2 regions of the Halomonas sp. M4R1S46 genome follow, and region 2 is predicted to be linked to the other one. Evidence: predicted binding sites of a transcription regulator. Region 2 holds the regulator's gene; the other holds the start of a gene.
The links. The regulator sigma-54, encoded in region 2, starts transcription at its own class of promoters, with help from an activator protein. The targets are predictions, from matches to a motif close to TGGCACNNNNNTTGCTNT.

Region 1: a site for sigma-54 is predicted at 1,782-1,799, ahead of glnA (glutamate--ammonia ligase). Genes of this name have one in related genera too.

Annotation. Positions count from the first base shown of each region.
Region 1 is NZ_CP107008.1:3,987,287-3,990,695, reverse strand. It holds gene typA (translational GTPase TypA) at 1-1,415, opposite strand, end outside; gene glnA (glutamate--ammonia ligase) at 1,948-3,354, shown strand.
Region 2 is NZ_CP107008.1:1,220,291-1,223,699, reverse strand. It holds gene lptB (LPS export ABC transporter ATP-binding protein) at 1-405, shown strand, start outside; gene OCT48_RS05780 (RNA polymerase factor sigma-54) at 561-1,967, shown strand; gene hpf (ribosome hibernation-promoting factor, HPF/YfiA family) at 2,079-2,390, shown strand; gene ptsN (PTS IIA-like nitrogen regulatory protein PtsN) at 2,399-2,881, shown strand; gene rapZ (RNase adapter RapZ) at 2,920-3,409, shown strand, end outside.

The DNA of each region.
Region 1 (3,409 bases), 1.5 Mb from region 2:
CTGGTGAGGATGCCGGTCCCGGAGGTCAGGGTCAGGAACTGGCCGCGGAAGCCGATCAGGCCGCGCGCGGGGATGATGAAGTCCAGGCGCACCCGGCCCTTGCCGTCGGGGTTCATGTTGGACAGCTCGCCCTTGCGGTAGCCGAGCTCCTCCATGATGGCGCCCTGGTGCGCCTCCTCGCAGTCGATGATGACCTCTTCGTAGGGCTCCTGCTTGACGCCGTCGATCTCGCGGATGATCACCTCGGGGCGACCCACGGCCAGTTCGAAGCCCTCGCGACGCATGGTCTCGATCAGCACCGAGAGGTGCAGCTCGCCGCGGCCCGAGACGATGAACTTCTCCGGGGTCTCGCCCTGCTCGACGCGCAGCGCCACGTTGTGGATCAGCTCCTGGTCGAGGCGATCCTTGATGTTGCGGCTGGTGACGAACTTGCCGTCCTTGCCGGCGAAGGGCGAGTCGTTGACCTGGAAGGTCATGGACACGGTGGGCTCGTCCACGGTCAGCGGCGGCAGCGCCTCGACGGCGGCCGGGTCGCACAGGGTGTCGGAGATGGCCAGGGCGTCGATGCCGGTGATGCAGACGATGTCGCCGGCGGTGGCCTGCTCGGTCTGCACCCGCTCCAGGCCCATGTGGGTCATCACCTGGCCGACCTTGCCCTTGCGTTCCTTGCCTTCCTTGGTGACCACCATGACCTGCTGGTTGGGCTGGATGGCGCCGCGGGTGATGCGGCCCAGGCCGATGACGCCCACGTAGCTGTTGTAGTCCAGCGCCGAGATCTGCATCTGCAGCGGGCCGTCGAGCTCGACCTTGGGCGGCTCGACGATGTCGACGATGGCCTGGAACATCGGGGTCATGTCGTCGGCCAGCTCGTCGGGCTCGGGGCCGGCGACGCCGTTGAGGGCGGAGCAGTAGATGATCGGGAAGTCGAGCTGCTCATCGGAGGCGCCGAGGTTGTCGAACAGGTCGAAGATCTGGTCGATGACCCAGTCCGGGCGGGCGCCGGGACGGTCGATCTTGTTGACCACCACGATCGGCTTGAGGCCCTGGTCGAAGGCCTTCTGGGTGACGAAGCGGGTCTGCGGCATGGGGCCGTCCACCGCGTCGACCATCAGCAGGACCGAGTCGACCATGGACATGACGCGCTCGACCTCGCCGCCGAAGTCGGCGTGTCCGGGGGTGTCGACGATATTGATGTGGTAGTCCTGCTCTTCCGGGCTCTGCCAGCGGATCGCCGTGTTCTTGGCCAGGATGGTGATGCCGCGTTCCTTCTCCTGGTCGTTGGAGTCCATGATGCGCTCCTGGCCCTCCGCCTTGCGGTCCAGGGTGCCGGACTGCTGGAGGAGTTTGTCGACCAGGGTGGTCTTGCCGTGGTCGACGTGAGCGATGATGGCGATGTTGCGAAGATTCTCGATCACGACGGGATCCTGCTGGGAAAAGTGGGGCCGCATTATAGGGTCAGGGCCATGACCGCTACCAGCCTTGTTGGCGGGAATCCGTCCAACAAGTTCGGCGAGTCCATGGATTCAATGACCTGCAGGGACGGCGCCGGTTCCCCAGCGGGGCCCCGACGGGCGAGGCGGGGCACGGCGAGTCGCCGCCGTCGTGCATCATTGTGGTGCATCCCTTTTTCTTGTGCGCCATAAGAGGGCATTTTCGGGGCGCCGACATGCTTCATGGCGGGGCATTCCTCGGGCACCGATGCAGGGCAATGTCGCGGGAGAAGTTTTTTCCTGTTCCTGTTCAGCGTCTTATCGTGGTTACGGGAGGAGGCATCGGCAAGCTGGCATGCTTTCTGCTTGCTCATGGGCAGTGCCATGGTCGTGCATGGCGTCGTGGGCAGTGAGCCCATGGCATGCTACAACGTCGTCTGGACAGGCCGGCTTGCCGGCACCCGGCGGCAGAGAACAAGCGGAATACCCGAAACCAAGCCATCTAGTGGAGGACCTCATGTCCGAGAAGACGCTCGCCCTGATCGAAGAGCATGATGTGAAGTGGATCGACCTGCGCTTCACCGACACCCACGGCAAGGAACAGCACGTCACCATTCCGGCCCGCGACGTCGATGAGGAGTTCTTCGAGAACGGCCAGATGTTCGACGGCTCCTCCATCTCCGGCTGGAAGGGCATCAACGAGTCCGACATGATCCTGCGTCCGGAGGACGGCACCGGCTTCCTCGACCCCTTCACCGAAGACGCCACCCTGGTGCTGCGCTGCGACATCATCGAGCCGGCCACCATGCAGGGCTACGAGCGCGACCCGCGCTCCATCGCCAAGCGCGCCGAGGCCTACCTGCAGTCCACCGGCCTGGGCGACACCGCCTTCTTCGGCCCGGAGCCCGAGTTCTTCATCTTCGACGAGGTGCACTGGAAGGCCGACATCGAAGGCGCCATGTACAAGATCACCTCCGAGGAGGGCGCCTGGGCCACCGACCGTCAGGTCGAGGGCGGCAACCTGGGCCACCGTCCGCGGGTCAAGGGCGGCTACTTCCCGGTGCCCCCGGTGGACAGCTTCCACGACATCCGCGGCGCCATGTGCAACACCCTGGAGGCCATCGGCCAGTCCGTCGAGGTGCATCACCACGAGGTGTCCAACGCCGGCCAGAACGAGATCGGCGTGAAGTTCAACACCCTGGTGAAGAAGGCCGACGAGCTGCAGGAAATGAAGTACGTCGTGCACAACGTGGCCCATGCCTACGGCAAGACCGCCACCTTCATGCCCAAGCCCCTGGTCGGCGACAACGGCTCCGGCATGCACGTCCACCAGTCCTTCTGGAAGAACGGCCAGAACCAGTTTGCCGGCGACGAGTATGCGGGCCTCTCCGAGATGGCGCTGTACTACATCGGCGGCATCATCAAGCACGCCCGGGCCCTGAACGCCTTCACCAACGCTTCCACCAACTCCTACAAGCGTCTGGTGCCGGGCTTCGAGGCGCCGGTGATGCTGGCCTACAGCGCCCGCAACCGCTCCGCTTCCATCCGCATCCCCTACACCGCCAGCCCCAAGGGCAAGCGTGTCGAGGCCCGCTTCCCGGACCCGACCGCCAACCCCTACCTGTGCTTCGCAGCGATGCTGATGGCCGGTATCGACGGCATCAAGAACAAGATCCACCCCGGCGATGCCATGGACAAGAACCTCTATGACCTGCCGCCGGAAGAGGGCAAGGAAGTGCCTACCGTGGCCGAGAGCCTCGACCAGGCGCTCGCGGCGCTGGACGCCGATCGCGCCTTCCTGGTCGAGGGTGGCGTCTTCACCGACGACATGATCGATGCCTACATCGAGCTCAAGGAAGAGGACGTCGAGCGCCTGCGCATGACCACCCATCCGGTCGAGTTCGACATGTACTACAGCTGCTGATGGCGGCGGCGCCCAGGCGCCGCGTCCGGCACTCAGAGGCACGCCCATCGGGCGT
Region 2 (3,409 bases):
GACCTCGACCGCGCCGGCCGCCAGGCCCGCCTGGAGCAGCTGCTGGAGGACTTCCACGTCACCCATATCCGCGACAACCCGGGCATGAGCCTGTCCGGCGGCGAGCGTCGGCGAGTCGAGATCGCCCGCGCCCTGGCCACCGAACCTGACTTCATCCTGCTCGACGAGCCCTTCGCCGGGGTCGACCCGATCTCGGTGGGCGAGATCAAGGGCATCATTCGCCAGCTCAAGGCCCGCGAGATCGGCGTGCTGATCACCGATCACAACGTGCGCGAGACCCTCGACATCTGCGACGGGGCCTACATCGTCGGCGACGGCCAGATCATCGCCGAGGGCGATGCCGAGGCAATCCTCGCCAACCAGAAGGTCCGCGACGTCTATCTGGGCCAGGACTTCCGCCTGTGAGCCGACCCTTATTGGTAAGTTACTGATATAATGTCGCCAAGCGACGACAGGCACGCTGTTTGCCATTGGCACGCTAATTGCTAGCCTCGGGGCTTGCATGCCTCCCTCCGGCGCACTAGGGTGGTGGCTTCATCGCCAGTCGAATGGATCCCCCCATGGCCATGAAGGCTTCCCTGCAACTCCGCGTCGGCACCCAGCTGACCATGACCCCCCAGCTGCAGCAGGCCATCGCCCTGCTGCAGCTCTCCACCCTGGACCTGCGCCAGGAGATCCAGCAGGCCCTGGAGGCCAACCCGATGCTGGAAATGGAGGATGAGTTCGGCGAACAGGCCGTCAGCGAGGCCGCGGACGACGACTGGGCCAGCGAGATCCCCGACGAGCTGGCCGTGGACAGCGACTGGGCCGACACCTTCCAGGACGCCGGCCTGGGCAGTGGCGGCGAGGCCCCGGACTTCGAACGCCAGGCCGCCGGCCAGAGCCTGCAGGGCCACCTGACCTGGCAGCTGGCCATGAGCGGCCTGGGCGAGCGGGAGACGCACATCGCCGAGAGCCTGATCGACGCCGTGAACGGCGATGGCTACCTGGAGCAGTCCCTCGACGAGCTGCGCGAGGGGCTGCGCCCCCAGGGCCTGGAGGGGCTCGCCACCCGCGAGGTCGAGGGCGTGCTGCTGCGCCTTCAGCAGTTCGAGCCCACCGGGGTCTTCGCCCGGGACCTGCGCGAGTGCCTGCTGCTGCAGCTCGCCGCCCTGCCCCAGGACACCCCCCTGCTCCCCCAGGCCCGGCGGCTGGTCCGCCAGTTCCTCGAGGCCCTGGCCGGCAACGACCGGCGCCTGCTCAAGCGCCGGCTGGGGCTGGAAGATGCCGTGCTCGACGAGGTGATCGCGCTGATACGCGGCCTCGATCCGCGCCCGGGCAGTGCCTTCGCCGCCGGCGACAGCGACTACGTGATCCCCGACCTGATCGCCCGCCCCAGCGAGCAGGGCTGGCGGATCGAGCTCAACCCGGAGGCGCTGCCGCGGCTGCGTATCCAGCCCGACTATGCGGCACTGATCAAGCGTGCCGACAAGAGCCAGGACAACCAGTTCCTCAAGGACCACCTCCAGGAGGCGCGCTGGCTGCTCAAGAGCCTGACCAGCCGCAACGACACCCTGCTGCGCGTCGGTCGCGAGGTCATGGCCCGCCAGCTGGACTTCCTGGAACGCGGCGAGGAGGCCATGAGGCCGCTGATCCTCGCCGATATCGCCCAGGCCGTGGAGATGCACGAGTCGACCATCTCCCGGGTCACCACCCAGAAGTTCATCCACACCCCGCGGGGCGTGTTCGAGCTCAAGTACTTCTTCTCCAGCCAGGTGGGCGGTGGTGACGAGGCCCATTCCAGCACCGCGATCCGCGCCCGCATCCGCAAGCTGATCCAGGAGGAGCCGCCGCGCAAGCCGCTGTCGGACAGCAAGCTCGTCGACCTGCTCGCCGAGGAAGGCATCGAGGTGGCCAGGCGCACCGTGGCCAAGTACCGCGAGGCCATGCACATCCCCTCGTCGAGCCAGCGCAAGCGCCTCGCCTGATGCCGTCCGGCGGCGCCGTCGACAGCGTGGAAGGGCCCCTGGCACGGGGGGTTTGCACGGCACCAAAAAGGGTTACAATCGAGGCACCACCCAAGGAGCAAGGAGCGTGTCATGCAAGTCAATCTCACCGGCCACCACGTGGAACTGACCGACCCCCTGCGTGACTATGTGCAGGAAAAGCTCACGCGCCTGGAACGCCACTACGACAACATCACGACCGTGCAGGTCACGCTCTCCGTCGAGAAGGAACGCCAGCAGGCCGCTTGCACCCTGCATGCCGCCGGTGCCGATCTTCATGCCGAAGCCATGGACGGTGACATGTACGCCGCCATCGATGCCCTCGCCGACAAGCTGGATCGCCAGCTGGTCAAGCACAAGGAAAAGACCCAGGCTCGCGCTCAGGGCGCCGCCGGCGTCCGTTGAGCCGCCCCATGTCACTGGAAACCATCCTGCCCCCCGAGCGCACGCTCTTCGCGGTGCCGGGGGGAAGCAAGAAGCGGGTCCTGGAATTCTTCAGCACCTTCATCGCCCAGAACACCCCGAGCCTCGACAGCCAGGAGGTCTTCAGCCGGCTGATCGGCCGCGAGCGCCTCGGCAGCACCGGCATCGGCCACGGGGTGGCCATCCCGCATGCCCGCAACCCCCACTGCAAGGCACCCATCGCCGGCTTCCTCCGGCTCGCCGAGCCGGTGGACTTCGACGCCGTGGACGGTGATCCCGTCGACCTGGTGTTCGTGCTGCTGGTGCCCGAGGAGGCGGACGATGCCCACCTCGCCCTGCTCGGCCAGGTGGCCGGGGTGATGAACGACGCCGAAACCCGCAGCGCCCTGCGCCACGCCGAGAGCCAGCAGGAGCTCCACGACCGCCTCACCGAGGCCATCCGACGACAGACACCGGCCGACGGCAACGGCTAGCCGGCCCGGGCCGGCCGGCCCCGACCAGGAGATCCCCCATGCAGCTCGTGATCATCAGCGGCCGCTCCGGCTCGGGCAAGTCGATCGCACTGCAGGCCCTGGAGGACCTCGGCTACTACGCCATCGACAATCTTCCGGCCATGCTGCTCGGCCCCCTGGTGGACGAGCTGCGCAGCGGCCAGTCGCTGCGCAGCTCCATCGCCGTGAGCATCGATGCCCGCAACCTGCCCCACGCCCTGGAACGCTTCCCTGCCCTGCTCGAGGACGTGCGGGCCCGCAACATCCACTGCCAGGTGGTCTACCTGACCACCGATGCCCGTATCCTGCTGGAGCGCTACTCGGCGACCCGTCGCCGCCACCCCCTGACCCGGGACAGCCAGATGACCCTGGCGGAGGCGATCGACTGCGAGGAGGCCGCCCTGGCGGAGATCCGCGACCTCGCCGACCTGGTGATCGACACCTCGCGTCTCTCGGTGCACGACCTCCGGGGCCGCATCACCGACCAGGTGGCCGGTCATCGCCGCGAGG